One region of the Mesorhizobium sp. M0701 genome, then DNA from elsewhere that is predicted to be linked to it. Evidence: predicted binding sites of a transcription regulator. Region 1 holds the regulator's gene; each other region holds the start of a gene.
The links. Region 1 encodes PhoB, which activates phosphate uptake and scavenging genes when phosphate is short. Its sites were predicted from a motif close to TGTCATNNANCTGTCAT; they were not measured.
Positions count from the first base shown of each region.

Region 1 (3,846 bases):
AGGCTCTCGACGTCGGTGAGCTGCTTGCCGGGGTTGGACTGTGCGTCGGCGGAAATATACTTGTCGCCTGCGGCCTCGATGGCCGCCTTCATTGCGGCCTCGTCGGTCTTCCAGCGCTCTTCCTGGAAGTTCGACCAGGAAACGCCGATGACCTTGTCTTTAGCCTGCGCCACCGACGCCAGCGCCAGCGTCATGGCGACACCCGCCAGAATGGCGGTCGTGAATTTCTTCATCATATCCTCCCTGCGCCGCGTACGGCGTGACCAATTGGCTCAAAGACCAGCTTAGAAGCTCTAATTTTTTCGAGCCTCGAAAAAATACTGGCCCGATCTCCGGCTGCTGTCAACATCGATTCTGATGGATTTTGATGACTCTGCGAGTTTTTTCGAGCGTCGGAATAAACGATGACAGCGCCACCTGCATCTGACACTATTTGCCTGCATCCGACACTATTTGTCGGACATTACCGACGGCTTCCGGTTCATGAGCGGCCGCGGCAACCGGGAGGAAAGCAAAACAATGTCGGTCGGAATCCGCCATGACGATTTGCGCCGGCGCAACCGGGCGATGGTGATCTCGGCGGTGCGCCGGGCCGGCCAGCCATCGCGTACTGAGATCGCAGCTACCACCGGCCTCAGTCATTCGACCATATCGGCGATCTCTTCCGACCTGATACGGGAAGGCATCCTCGCCGAGAGCAAGGCAAGTGAGCCCGTTTCGTTGAAACGCGGTCGTCCGCAGGTCGGCCTCGCCCTCAATCCGGAAGCGGCGGCGGTGCTGACCGTGGTGTTGTCGCTGAATTTCCTGTCGGCCGCCATTATCGACTATACGGGACAGGTGGTCGCCGAGGAACAGCGCCGGCTGGACACGCTGACCATGCCGCGCGACGAGCTGATCCGTGAATGCATGGCCATCGTCCGGCGCCGGCTGCAGGATCCAGACCTTGACGTCCGCAGTGTCGCCCGCATCGCCCTGGCGATTCAGGGCATTACCGACTCCCCTGCACGCGCCATGCTGTGGTCGCCGATCACGCCGCAGACCGACATCGCCTTTGCCGACATGCTGGAGGGCGAATTCGGCATCCCGGCAACGGTGGAGAACGACTGCAACATGATGGCGGTGGCTTTGCGCTGGCGCAATCCGGATCGCTATCGCGACGACTTCATCGCCATCCTGCTTTCGCATGGCATCGGCATGGGGCTGGTGCTGAAGGGCGAACTGTTCACCGGGACGCATTCCTCGGGCGGCGAATTTGGCCAAATGATCCATCGTCCGGGCGGCGCGCTCTGCCGTTGCGGGCGGCGCGGCTGCATCGAGGCGTATGCCGGCAACTACGCCATCTGGCGCAACGCCAGGCAGATGAGCGAAGACAGCGAACCGGTCGCCGACGTCAGCGACGCCGACATGCGAGCACTGGCGGCCCGGGCGCGCGAGAAAGATGGGCCGGAACGCGAGGCCTACCGCAAGGCCGGCGAAGCGCTGGGTTTCGGTCTCGGCTCGCTGTTCGCGCTGATCGATCCGGCACCGGTCGCGATGGTCGGCGCCAGTGCCGCCGCCTTCGATCTGATCGAGCCGGCCTTGCGGAAGGCAATCGCCCAGACCGCCGGCGGCCAGCATTCAGGCTCGATCTCCTTCGATACAGAGCCGAACGAATTGCCGCTGATCCGCGAAGGCTGCGCGATGCGGGCGTTAAGCTTCGTCGACCAGGAGATTTTCGCGCCGGGCGCGCAAATGAGGCCCAGCGTCAGAAAGAACGTAGCATGACCAGGCGGGTCAATCTTCCCTGATCGCATAGCCGGCACCGCGGATGGTGCGGATGACATCCGGCATCCGGCCGTTGTTGACGGCTTTGCGCAGCCGCCCGACATGCACGTCGACGGTGCGTTCGTCGATGTAGATTGTCTCGCCCCAGACATTATCGAGTAACTGGCTGCGCGAGAAGACACGGCCCGGATGCCGCATCATGAACTCGAGCAGCCGGAATTCGGTCGGCCCGAGCCTGATTTCGCTCTTCTTGCGATAGACCCTGTGCGATTCGCGATCGAGCACGATGTCGCCGACCTTCAGCACGCTGGACAGCACTTCCGGCTTGGCGCGCCGTAGCAGCGCCTTGACCCTGGCCATGAATTCTGGTGTCGAAAACGGTTTGACCAGATAGTCGTCGGCGCCGGTCGAAAGACCGCGCACCCGGTCGCTCTCCTCGCCGCGCGCGGTCAGCATGATGATCGGCAGCCGCTCGGTTTCGGGGCGCACCCGCAACCGACGACAGAGCTCGATGCCGGAAACCGCTGGTATCATCCAGTCGAGCACCAAAAGGTCGGGCACATTCTCCTGCAAACGGATCTCGGCTTCGTCGCCGCGTGTCACCACCTCGACCTGGTAGCCTTCGGATTCGAGATTGTAGCGGAGCAGCACACCCAACGGCTCCTCGTCCTCCACCACCATTATGCGTGGTGCGATCATCGGCTGGGCACCCCCATCATGTCACCGGTGCGGACATTGTCGTTTCGTCCTGCTTCGGACGATTGACCGGCAATTGCTCGCCGGTCAGCACATAATACGCATTTTCGGCGATGTTGGTGACATGGTCGCCGATCCGCTCCAGATTCTTGGCGCAGAACAGCAGGTGCGTGCAAGCGGTGATGTTGCGCGGATCTTCCATCATGTAGGTCAAGAGCTCGCGGAACACGGACGTGTATTTGACGTCGATGCGCTCGTCGGCGGCACGCAGCTTGGCCAACGCGGCCGCATCGCCTGCAGCATATTCCTCGATGACACCCTGCACCTGGATGAGAACCAGTTGCGCCATCGCGTCGATGGAATGCGACAGGTCCCGCGGCGTGGCGCTGAGGCCGACCGCACTCACGCGCTTGGCGATATTCTTGGCAAGGTCGCCGATGCGTTCGAGGTCGCCCGCCATGCGGATCGCTCCGACCACATGGCGAAGATCGTGGGCCATCGGCTGGCGTTTGGCGATGAGGGTGATGGCGCGGTCGTCCAGTTCGCGTTGACGCGCATCCATGATGGCGTCGTCGGAAACGACGCGTTGCGCCAGCACGTTGTCGGAATTCAACAGGGCCTTGGTCGCCCCGCCGACCATCGAACCGGCGAGGTCGGCCATGTCGCGGATCAGCTTGCTGATCTGCTCGAGATCCTCGTCGAAAGAAGCGACTGTGTGTTCGCCCATGGTCCTGTCCTCATATGCATGATCGGAACGGCTCAGCCGAAGCGGCCAGTGATGTAGTCCTGCGTGCGCTTCTCGCGGGGCGACGTGAAGATCTTCTCGGTCCGGTCGAACTCGACCAGCTCACCCAGATACATGAAGGCGGTCTGGCGCGACACGCGCGCCGCCTGCTGCATGTTGTGGGTGACGATGACGATCGTGTAGTCGGCTTGCAACTCGTCGATCAGTTCCTCGATCTTGGCGGTCGACAACGGGTCGAGGGCCGAAGCCGGTTCGTCGAGCAGAATGACTTCCGGCTTCACCGCCACCGTGCGGGCGATACAGAGCCGCTGCTGCTGGCCGCCGGACAGGCTCAAGCCGCTGGCGTTGAGCTTGTCCTTGACCTCGCTCCACAGCGCGGCGCGCTTCAACGCCTGTTCGACGCGGCCGTCCATCTCGGACTTGCCGAGGTTCTCGTAGAGCCTGACGCCGAAGGCGATGTTCTCGTAGATCGACATCGGGAACGGCGTCGGCTTCTGGAACACCATGCCGATCTTGGTCCTGAGGAGGTTGAGATCCTGCGACCGGTCGAGAATGTTCTTGCCGTCGAGCAGCACCTGGCCCTCGGCCGTCTGTTTTGGGTAGAGCTCATAGATGCGGTTGAACACACGCAGCAGCGTCGA
Region 1 is NZ_JAMYPO010000009.1:28,980-32,825, reverse strand. Features, by position in the region: gene xylF (D-xylose ABC transporter substrate-binding protein) at 1-233, opposite strand, end outside; gene NKI24_RS11350 (ROK family protein) at 520-1,764, shown strand; gene phoB (phosphate regulon transcriptional regulator PhoB) at 1,774-2,463, opposite strand; gene phoU (phosphate signaling complex protein PhoU) at 2,480-3,187, opposite strand; gene pstB (phosphate ABC transporter ATP-binding protein PstB) at 3,220-3,846, opposite strand, start outside.

Region 2 (3,846 bases), 120 kb from region 1:
CAAACGGGTCTTGCCTGAGCATCGACTGGTAAAGCGCCTGACCGGCCGGCCAGTAGAAGAAAACCAGGGTGATGGCGAGTTGTGGCGCCACCAGCAGGTAGGGCAGGATCTTGTTGGGAAAGACGACGCGTGGAGACAGGCTGATTTCCCTCGCTATCCAGGTATCGCCCACGCGAGCTCGCGCGGGCGATATTCCAACCGACTAACCGAGATAATCCCGTCAGTTCTCCAGCGCTTCCTTGATCGCCGCGTTGCCGCGCGCAACCGCATTGTCGAGTGCCTGCTGGGCGGTTTGCTGGCCGGCCAGCATCTTCTCCAGCTCCTCGTTCTGGATATCGCGCACCTGCGGCAGATTCGGCAGGCGCACGCCCTTCGAATTGTCGGTCGGCGCCTTGCCCGTCATCTGCAGGATGGGTGTCTCGCGGCCGGGGTTTTTGTCATAGAAGCCTGATTTCTTCGTCGCCTCGTATGCGGCAAGCGTCACTGGCAAATATCCCGACTTCTGGTGCAGATATTCCTGCACATCGGTCTTGGACAGATAGGCAAAGAAAGCCGCGACGCCCTTGTATTCCTCGTCCGACTTGTTGCCGAACACCCACAGGCTGGCACCACCCGGCGTCGTGTTCTGTGGTGCGCCCTTGGCGTCGGTATCATAGGGAAGCTGGCCGATGCCATAGTTCATGCCGGACTTGACGATATCGCCGAGGCCGCCCGACGATTCGGTGAAGATGCCGCATTCGCCGGCGAGGAATATCTGCTTGGCTTCGGAGGTGCGCCCGCCATATTTGAATGTGCCGTCCTTGGCCAGGTCAGCGAGCGCCTGGAAGTGGCTGACGAAAATCGGCGCATTGATCTTGAGTTCGACATCACCGCCGGCCAGGCCATTCTGCTGGGTGGCCCAAGGCACGTCATTCCACGCCGCGAAATTCTCCAGGTGGATCCAGGTCAGCCAGGTCGAGGTATAGCCGCAAGGGGCGGCGCCGCTCGTCTTGATCTTCTTGGCAGCTTCCCACACCTCGTTCCACGTCTTGGGCGGATTGTTCACGTCGAGGCCTGCCTTCTGGAAGATGTCCTTGTTGTAGTAGAGGATCGGCAAGGAAGAGTTGTAGGGGAACGATAGCATGGTGCCGTCCGGCTTCGAATAATAGCCGACGATGCCGGGCAGATACTGGCTCTTGTCGAAAGTCATCCCGGCGCCGGTCATCACATCGGCCACCGGCTTTATCGCACCCTCGGCCGCCATCATCACGCCGGTGCCGACGTCGAACACCTGGAGGATATCGGGCGCTTGCCCCGCACGAAAGGCAGCGATGCCGGCATTCAGGGTCTCCGGATAGGTGCCCTTGAACACCGGAACGAGCTCATAGTCGCTCTGGCTGGCGTTGAAATCCTTGGAGATCTTGGCGACGACCTCGGCGTTGGCGCCGGTCATGGCGTGCCACCAGCTGATCTGCGTGACGGCGAAGGCGGAGGTGGTGGAAAGCAGGGTCACGGTGGCGGCGATACCGGCCGCAAAGCCGAAGAACTTCATGTTTCATCTCCCGTTTGTCATTGGCGAAAGGGGGCACTTCCGCACAGCCAATATGTGGCGCTGATGACAATCGGACAACGGTTTTATTGCGGATCAATGAACATCATTCCTTCCTAAAGTGCACTCGCTACCGAAAGCGCGGCGTCAGAAACGACATCACCGCCTTGTCGGCGCAGCGGCGTCGGTTTTCCCCGAAAAGACCCGCCTCATGGCCCGCGGGTTAACCATTCGTTAAAATCTCCAAGAGCTAATCAGTCACACCTCCCCTGTTAGTTTTGGCAGACCGAGTGAACCCAGGATGCTGACGGTCTATAACTGTATTGTAAGTCAGCACGACCTGAGACTGGTCGCACTTGCCGCCCTCGTCTGCGGCATTTCTTGCTTCTCAGCGGTTAATCTCCTTAAGCATGTCGGCCGATCGACCGACCGAAATCGGCTTGTCTGGCTGATGATCGCCGCAACTTCGACCGGGTTCGGCATATGGGCGACGCATTTCATCGCCATGACTGCGTTTACGCCGGGAATACCTAACGCATACAATCCGGGATTATCCGCCTTTTCGCTTGCCGCCGCCGTCATCCTGACCGCGCTTGGGATGTGGGTTGCCACCTTGCGCCGCGGCATCGACCATTTCCTCGTCGGCGGCGCCATTCTGGGCGGCGCCATCGCGACGATGCACTACATCGGCATGGCAGCTTTCGAGGTCGAAGGCCGGATCGTATGGAACCTGCTCCTTGTCGCGATATCGCTTCTGGCCGGCGTGACCCTCGCGGCACTGGCGCTCCTTGTCGTCTTGCGCCGTCCGTCAGCGCTCGCGACTTTCGGCGGCGCCGCGCTTTTGACGCTGGCGATTTGCAGCTTGCATTTCATCGCGATGGCTGCGGTGTCGATCATTCCGGATTCCTCGATTGAAATATCCGAACATTCCATCGAGCCCGTTTCCCAGGCCTTTGCCGCAGCGGTCGCCAGCCTGATAATCCTTGTGCTATCGGGTGCCGCGCTGTGGATCGACCTGCGCTTTCGCCGCCAGAAGCTCGAGGCCGATCGCATGCACGATCTCGCCAATGCGGCGGTGGAAGGTCTGATCGTTTGCGATGGCACCCGCATTGTCAGCGCCAATGACAGTATGGCGAAGCTGACCGGAACAGCGACAGCCACCCTGAACACGATGCAATTCGGCGAGCTTTTCGACGGACAGAGCGCAGCCGATATGTCCGGCTTCGGCGAACAGGCGCAGGAAGCGAAGTTAAGGGGCAGCGACGGGGCGAGAATTCCTGTCGAGCTGATCGCCAGGAAAATCACCTACTGCGGCAGGCCTCATACGGTGCTTGCCGTTCGCGACATCCGTGAGCGCAAGAAGGCAGAACAAGAGATCCTCCGCCTCGCGCATTTCGATCCGCTTACCGGGCTTGCCAATCGGCGGAGCTTTTCTTCCCGGCTGGAAGCAGAATTCGCCTCGATGGATCGTGGCGGCAAGGATGGACATCTGGCGCTCCTGCTGCTTGACCTCGACCGGTTCAAGCAAGTCAACGACCTCTATGGCCACGGGGCCGGCGATGCTATGCTGCAGAAGCTGGCGCACTGCATTTCCGGCATCCCGCGCCACGGACAGATGCTCGCGCGTCTCGGCGGCGATGAATTTGCCATCATAGCTCCGAACCTCCCCGACCCCCTGGCCGCAGGCCGGATAGCCGAGGACTTGCTGGCGGCGATCCGGGAGGAAAACAGGGTTTCGGTCGGCTCCGGCCTCGTCTCGGCCAGCATCGGCATCGCCTTCTTTCCGCTGGATGCCGAAGACCAGGCCGGCCTGATCAGCCATGCCGACACGGCACTCCATCGCGCCAAAACCGAAGGCAGGGACACTTATCGGTTTTTCGAGATAGCCATGGGCACCGCAGCCCGCGACAAGCGTGTGATGGAGCATGAATTGCGCCAGGCGATCGCCCGCAAGGAGTTCCACCTCGTCTATCAGCCGCAGAAGGAGATCCGCGGCGGCAGGATGATCGGCTTCGAAGCCCTGGTCCGTTGGCAGCACCCTGAGCGGGGTGACATTTCTCCGGCCGTTTTCATCCCCGTGGCCGAGGACAGTGGCGCTATCGCGCAGATAGGCGACTGGGTGCTGACGACGGCTTGTAACGATGCTGTTCGCTGGACAAACCCGCTGATGGTCGCCGTCAACGTCTCCGCCGTGCAACTTCACAATCCGAACTTCAGCCGCAAGGTGCACGACGCATTGACGAGGTCCGGCCTGGCCCCCGGCAGGCTCGAACTGGAGATCACCGAAACGGCCCTGGTGAAGGACATGCCGCGCGCGC
Region 2 is NZ_JAMYPO010000009.1:150,915-154,760, reverse strand. Features, by position in the region: gene ugpA (sn-glycerol-3-phosphate ABC transporter permease UgpA) at 1-139, opposite strand, end outside; gene ugpB (sn-glycerol-3-phosphate ABC transporter substrate-binding protein UgpB) at 221-1,531, opposite strand; gene NKI24_RS11980 (bifunctional diguanylate cyclase/phosphodiesterase) at 1,830-3,846, shown strand, end outside.
Region 2: ugpB (sn-glycerol-3-phosphate ABC transporter substrate-binding protein UgpB) is a predicted target of PhoB. The motif match lies at 1,595-1,611, and genes of this name have one in related genera.

Region 3 (3,846 bases), on a different contig from region 1:
GGCCGGATCGAGATTGCTGTCCTTCCCTACTATGGCCTTGTCAGCGCTTCGCGGCACGTCCTCCATCGCATTCTGAAGCATCGAGCGGGTTTCCTGCAGGTCGAGTTCCTTCTCGGCTTGACGTACGGCGTCGTCAAACTGCTTTCGAAAATCGCCCGCAATCCGATTGAATGTCTTCATCATTGCCCCCGCCGATCGCATGACTTTTGGAAGCTCCTCCGGGCCGAAAACAACCAGCGCCACCACGAAGATAACCAACAGGTGGGTCATGCCAAGTCCGAACATCGGTACGTCCTCTCGCGCAATCGCCGGCAGCGACAACCTCTCCGCTGGTTTGTGGCGACCGATCCGGTTGAATGCCTCGACCTACGGCGCCAAATCCAACCATCATAGCCTCTCGCCTGAGCCATTCCAGTATGCGGCCGCGGGAATGTCGTTCATACTTCGAGCCATGTGGCACCACTCGTCAACCCGAATATCAGGCGCACGTCTGGTAGGGATATTCGCAACCGTGCTCGCAGCAAGCGGACTCCTCGCTGGAGCCGATGGCACAAGGCCCAGAATATTTGAAGCAGGCGCCTACTCCTTTTCCGACGAACTCGGCGGATTCCGGATCATTGCCGCTTCGGGAGCCGGAACAAGGGCCGATCCCGTCGTGATCACCGAGGAACTCGAGTCGGCAAGCCCGGTAACCCTCACCATACGCGCCATCCGGCCGGTTCAGCCATTCGGTGCCTCCGGCAACTATGCCACCGGGTTCATTTCCCTAAGGATCGTTGCCCTCAACAACAGCGGTCACGCCTGGGTCGAATTCGAGTTCGAGTTGCAGGAGATTCTCAACCAGCCAAGCGATTCCAGCGACGGGCTTTCGTTCGACCAGGCGCGCCGCGAAACGGATGCAATTCGGTCCGATAGTTTCGCCGAATTCAGTCGTGAATTCGAACCTTATGACCATCTTCTGTTCCGGAAAGGCGAGGTCGATCCGCTGAGCACGGTTTCGTTCTCATTCCTGGTGACTGATTTCACGCCGACTGCGCGGCTCTATCTCGTTCAGGACCCGCGCATTCCCTCAACCTGAACGTGTCGCGCATCATCGCGGCCGTCGGTTCGAACAACGCTGCTCGTCATGCATGCCGGCAGTTTGGCAGGTGTCGTTGGGCGCGGCATGCCGATGGATTTGCTGGTCATTTTGGTCGCTTGGCCGTGCCTTTGATTCGGGCCACAAAATACGGACAACAGGGCAAAACCCGACGCGAACGACGATTGAGGATCGTGAGCGCCCGCGGTACGAGTTCTCCGCCGAGTTACTTGTGAAGCGTTCACACTAGCGACAGTTCCGGATCGTGCTATGATCTTGCGCATGAGGACGATCCCGGCCTCTTACATTCTGGTTTTCGCGGCGCTCGCTGCAACGCCCGCGCGGGCCGAATGCCAGTGCCTCGCCAACGGCCACATTTTCCATCACGGCGAAATCGCTTGTCTGCAATTGCCGTCAGGTCCTGAACTCGCGCAGTGCGACATGGTTCTCAACATTTCGTCATGGAAAAAAATTCAGGATGGATGCCCCGAGGCGACGGCGCCGTTTGGCTTGCCTGTCAAAGGGGACGAGCAGAAACCAGGCGAAGGCGGAGATAAAGCCAACGATTTGGCTTTATCAACAGCAAACGCCCGGAGCTAAAGCGAAGCGCAGTTTGCGCGCATCCAACAGTGCGACGCAAGCCCAACGCATACCCTAGCGGTGTTCCAACACCGCTAGGAACCAGCCCTATGGATGAGCTTCCTGTTGAGATTCTGCTTTCCTGTCAGTCCTTCTTGTTCCGGTAGCTTTCAATGGCTTTGCCAACCATGTCGATGGCGACGTTGGCGCCACCAAAGCCGTTCAGCTCAACGGCCTTGCGGCCTTCAGGTAGCTGCTTGTAAACTCGAAAGAATGCCTCGATGCGCTGTCGTTCGATGGCCGGAAGATCATCGATGGTCTTGACCCCGTCATATTGCGGATCGATATCCGTAGCCGGCACAGCGATGATCTTGTCATCCGCTTCGCCGCCGTCGACCATGTTGAGCACGCCGATGGCGCGGACTTTGATCAGAGCACCGGGCACAACGGGTTCCCGGGTGAAGACAAGCGCATCCAACGGGTCGCCGTCGCCGCCCAACGAACTGGTAACGGAACCATAGTTGGCCGGATAGACGACCGGCATGGACTGATATCGATCGACGACGACATGGCCTGTCTCGGCATCGATCTCATATTTGGTGATGCTTCCCGCCGGAATCTCGATAACCGTGTAAAATTCGCTGGTGTCTTTCGGCTGCGGAAAATCGAAAGCTGTGACGAATTCGGCGAAAGCGGGCTGCGTGCCCAGCAGGGCCGCAAGCGCCATGACAGTCGGCAAAGCGCGCATGGTTGTCTCCAGAGGTTGGACGGGCAGGGCGCCCTGCATCCGCCTAGCCACCGTATGTGACGGCAGCATTACAGGGTTCCGTTATTGAAATTGGATGACCGTATTTGCACCGATCCTGCGGCGAGCAGAAATGGGCCGAGATAGAGCGCTGACGAGTGATGAGCGTCTATGGGCGTTTGCGTTTATGGGCGTTTAAGAGACGGTGGCCGCTTCAAATGTGCTATTTCAGGCGAGCCCATTTCCGGCAAGGGGATAGCTTGCGTCGTAACTCCTGCCAATCGGGCACGCTACACCCACAACACGCCGTTCGGCGAGAGCTGCCACGTAGACGCCTCGCGGCTCAGTGCGACGTTGTGTGGCAATCATCAAAAAGCAAGTGAAACTCCAACTTCAGTTGAAGTCCTTCGGAGACTACGCCACCTTGACCTTGAATCATTGCCAGGGTTCGAAATTCGTGAACGAAGAGACAACAACACCACGTCCGCTATACTCCACTGAAAGGGCTGCTTCATGTCGGGAATGTCGCGCAGGGGATTCTTGCTGGGCGGCACGGCAGCAGTAGCTGTCGGCGCTGCAGGCGGGCTGATTGCCGGCAGGGCCGTAGCAGCCGATCTGACCTTGCGGGTTTCAGCGATCAGTCGGTCGATTTTGCCCGGCACCGTCACCAAAGGGATGATGAGTTTCGGTGCGGGCGGGCCGCCGCCCACTCTGCGTTTATTGCGAGGTAGGCCGTTTTCCATAGACGTGGTCAATGATCTCGATGAAGCGACGAGTGTGCACTGGCATGGATTGCGCATCGCCAATGCCATGGACGGCGTGCCTTATCTCACCCAGCGTCCCATCGCGGCGGGCGAAAGCTTCCGTTACACTCTGACACCGCCGGATGCCGGCACCTATTGGTATCATCCGCATTGCAACACGCTCGATCAGATGGCCCGCGGTCTGACAGGCATGCTTGTTGTCGAAGATGACGAAGATGCCGGTTTCGACCAGGATTTGCCGCTCAATATACGCGACTTCCGTCTCGGCGAAGACGGCCAGTTCATCGAATTGTTCAAGGCACGCAACGCTGCGCGCGGCGGCACGCTGGGTACGGTCTCGACGGTAAATTGGGAAGTCACCCCGATTTACGATCTGCCAGCGGGCAGCCTTGTGCGCCTGCGTTTGGCAGTCACGGATGTCACCCGTATCGGCACTTATGACCTCGATGGCGGAACGGCCAAAGTGATCGCTCTTGATGCCAACCCGCTGCCGCAGCCTGTTGCGCCTCGGGGCATTGTCATCGCGCCCGGCCAGCGCGCCGATGTCGCCCTCCGCGTGCCTGATGGCGAAGACGAGATCGTCAGCCTGAATCTCAGAACAGCCAAGGGACCTCGCGTTCTCGTCCGATTCCGGCCTATCGGCGCCAGCGCGGGGCGGACGCTTGGCGAACTCAAGCCGC
Region 3 is NZ_JAMYPO010000026.1:11,972-15,817, forward strand. Features, by position in the region: gene tatB (Sec-independent protein translocase protein TatB) at 1-285, opposite strand, end outside; gene NKI24_RS22420 (hypothetical protein) at 512-1,078, shown strand; gene NKI24_RS22425 (hypothetical protein) at 1,361-1,678, shown strand; gene NKI24_RS22430 (inorganic diphosphatase) at 1,803-2,444, opposite strand; gene NKI24_RS22435 (multicopper oxidase family protein) at 2,943-3,846, shown strand, end outside.
Region 3: NKI24_RS22430 (inorganic diphosphatase) is a predicted target of PhoB. The motif match lies at 2,462-2,478, and genes of this name have one in related genera.

Region 4 (3,846 bases), on a different contig from region 1:
TACCCTATTTCGCGCCGGACGATCCAGGTAACGCTAAAAATCCAACCAGCTCCTACGGCAATTCAGCGACCGGCTACAACAATTCCTATCTCGACGATACCGTTGTCACCGTGCTTCCCGGCCTCACCAGCGACATGGCGAAGTACAGTGTTTCGACGATGAAGCTGATCAACGACAAGAGAGGCCCACTGACTATCGGCCCAAACCGGGCCTGTCCGACGCCGATAGTGCCGCTGACCGACGATTTCGACAAATTGCGGAAGGCCGTCGGTGAGATGATCGAATGGAACGGCTCGGGGACCAATGTTTCGGAAGGCTTGTCATGGGGGATGCGGGTGCTCTCGCCGGAAGCGCCTTACAGCGACGGCGCGCCGTTCAGGTCGTCAGGCACGACCAAAACGGTGCTGCTGCTCACCGACGGCGAGAATGTTGTCTATGGCGCGAAGGATACGCCACAGAAGTCGGACTATGGCTCCTACGGATTCCTGGCCTCGGGTCGGTTTGGATCCAGCGACCAGACCGCGGCTGCGCGCAATGTCGACGATTGGACAACCAATGTATGCAACACATTGAAGAAGCAGGACGTGCAGATATTCACAGTGCTGCTGCAGGCCGACACCGCAGCCAACCGCAAGCTCTACGAGGCCTGCGCATCGTCGCCGTCGGATTATTACCCGACCAACGACGTCAGTCAGCTCGAAAGCGTCTTCCTGAAAATCGGAAGCTCGATTTCGCAGCTGCACTTGACGAACTGAACGACGTCGGCCGCTCTCCCGCCGCCGCTGCTCAACTCGTGTGTGCAGCCACTTTGCCTGTGGTTTCGGGGAAGAAATCGGGCGCGGCATGGCGCTTGCCGAACATCATGTCGTATTGCAGCAGACGGAAGTCGCGGATTGCCGGATCGATCTCTTTCTGACGCGACCAATCGGGGGTGGCGTCGCCCCCCGGTGCCAAAAGCAAATTGCGGTCGATAACGCGGTAGCGCTCTCGCAACTGTCCGAGGAAGCCGGTGTAATAGGGATGGCTGATGCCGGCTGTCTTCAGGATATGGTAGGGCAGGAAGGACGGGCTGACGGCGCCTAGATCCTCGGCCGGGCCGCTGCGATTCGACCAGACGATCAGCGGCGTCTGGTGGTGCAGCAGCATCTGGTCGGCCGCCTCCTTGCGCGGCGCAACATTGTCCTTCAGGAAGCCGGTCTCGACGTAGACCGGCCCAAGCGGCGGCAGATGGTCGCCGAAGAACGCGATGACGGTCGGCCGCTCGCGTTTCTTCGCCCATTCGATCAGCCGCTCGAGGCCGCGGTCCGCGTCGGAAGAGCCTTCGGCATAGCTCAACAGCGATTCACGCGCCCATTGGCTGATCGGCGCCTGCACCTTGTGGGTCGGATTGTTATAGCGATACGGCTCATACGGCCCGTGGTTCTGCAGGCTGACGGCGAAAAAGAAGACCGGCTCGGCGCTGGTATCGGCTTCGTGGATGATCTCGTCGGTCATCGCAGCGTCCGACGCGAGCGGTCCGCGCTTCTGCATGGGCGGCAACGTCTCCTCGGACTTGAAGTCGTTGAAGCCGAAATCGGCATAGACGGCCCCCCGGTTCCAGAACCAGTTAGTGCCGGGATGGATAGCGCGCGCCCGGTAGCCTTGACTTTTCAGGAAGGTCGCCAGCGAGGGAGTCGGTGTCCGCACATATTGCTGGTAGGGAATGCTGCCCGCCGGCAGGAAGGCGTTGGAAAAGCCGGTCAGGGCCTCGAACTCGATGTTGGCCGTCATGCCGCCGAACTCGGGCGAGAACATGTAACCCGTGCGCAGTGCCCGCACATTGGGGATAGGGTCGGGCGTGATGGTGACGCCGGGCAGCTTGGTCGGATCCCAGAAGGATTCGCTCATGACGACGATGATGTCGGGCTTCTCGGCGGGTACCGAAGCCGTCACCTGCGGTTTGCCGATCGCTTCGATCGCCTTGCCGGAATAGCCGGGCGGCGCCGAGACATGCGCCATCGGGACGTTCAGCGCGAAGGCGAGCGCAAAACCGTTCGAGGCATAGTTTTCCTTCTGGTCCCACATGATCGGGATGATCTGCAGCCGGTCGCGCGTCCACGAGAAAGTGGCATAGTCCATGATGGAAACGAAGAAGGCGATCAGCGGTACTGTCAGCGTCAGCCGGGCAAGGCGGCCCTTGTGGCTGAGCGCCGGAACGCGGCGGCGCCACAGCCGCCAACCGTAGACGAGCAGCGACAGTCCGCCGACGATGCCGATCGCCAGGGCAATGGCGGTTCCCGGGCGATCGCGTACCAGAAGCGGCATCAGTGCCACGATCTGCCGGGAATAGAGGAAATCGGTCGGATAGAGCGGATCGCCGAGATACAGCGACTTCTGGTGGCCGACGAACGCCAGCGACAATGTCAGCGGCGCGACGATCATCAGGCTCTGATGACTGCGGCCGAGCACGGCGTCGAGGCCGATGAGGATCAGCGCAAAAATGATGATCGTGGTCCAGCCGGGTTTGAAAGGCTGCAGAAAGAAATCAATGGTGCCGGCAAAGTTGCCGCGCACGATCAGTTCGATGGCAAACACAAGGATGGCCGCAGCCAGCAAGCTGATAAGGCCATAGCGGATGACAGGCCATTTGCGCGCCGGCAGATAGCCGGTCGAGGGATCGCCTTCAAGAAACTGGGGCGCCGCCTCGGCTGCGCTCTGCTTGGTCTTTGCCACTTCAATAGTTCCCCGGCCCGCAACAAAAGCGTCACTCGATTGTCATCGAACTGTCACGCAAAGCCTAGCGCCTGTGGCGGAAATAAGAAGAGCCAGCAAACAAATCGTGAGCGGTTTTCATCATGAGTGATCGCCAAAAAGCCTGCCGAAACAGGCACTCGGCCGATATTACGCGATCAAGGTTGGACTTGACTTGGCCGCACGCCTTGCGTCACAGGCAACGTGAACCAGCAGCTGGGAGCCGCCGATGGCCATCGCATTCACCTTTCCGGGGCAGGGCAGCCAGGCTGTCGGCATGGGCAAGGACCTCGCCGATACCTTTGTGGAATCGCGGCGGATCTTCGAGGAAGTTGACGACGCGCTCGGCGAAAACCTATCGAAGCTGATCTGGGAAGGCCCGGAAGAGACGCTGACGCTGACCGCCAACGCCCAGCCGGCGCTGATGGCGGTGTCGCTTGCCGCAATCCGGGCGCTGGAGGCGCGCGGCTTCTCCCTGAACGGCAAGGTCACCTATGTCGCCGGCCACTCGCTCGGCGAATATTCGGCACTTGCGGCCGCAGGTTTCGTTTCGGTCGCCGACGCCGCCCGGCTGTTGCGCATCCGCGGCAATGCCATGCAGGCGGCTGTGCCGGCCGGCGAGGGCGCCATGGCGGCGATCATCGGGCTGGAACAGGCCGACGTCGAAGCCGCTTGCGCAGAGGCCGCCCAGGGCGCCGCCAAAGATCCTGCACAAGCCTTGGTTTGCCAGATCGCCAATGACAATGGCGGCGGCCAGCTGGTGATCTCCGGCGCCAGGCCAGCGGTCGAACTGGCGGCGAGGCTATGCACGGAGAAGGGCGCCAAGCGGGCGCTGATGCTGCAGGTCTCGGCGCCCTTCCATTCGGCATTGATGAAGCCTGCGGCCGAGATCATGCGGGAGGCGCTGGCCGCCGTGACGAAGAGTGCGCCGGTCGTGCCGCTGGTCTCCAATGTTACGGTGACCCCGACGAGCGATCCCGACGAGATCGCCCGCCGACTCGTCGAACAGGTGATCGGGCGCGTGCGCTGGCGCGAAACGGTGGAGTGGTTCGGCAGCAACGGCGTTGCGACGCTTTACGAAGTGGGCGCCGGCAAGGTGCTGTCGGGGCTGGCCCG
Region 4 is NZ_JAMYPO010000002.1:232,650-236,495, forward strand. Features, by position in the region: gene NKI24_RS03315 (pilus assembly protein TadG-related protein) at 1-755, shown strand, start outside; gene NKI24_RS03320 (LTA synthase family protein) at 787-2,712, opposite strand; gene fabD (ACP S-malonyltransferase) at 2,960-3,846, shown strand, end outside.
Region 4: NKI24_RS03320 (LTA synthase family protein) is a predicted target of PhoB. The motif match lies at 2,753-2,769, and genes of this name have one in related genera.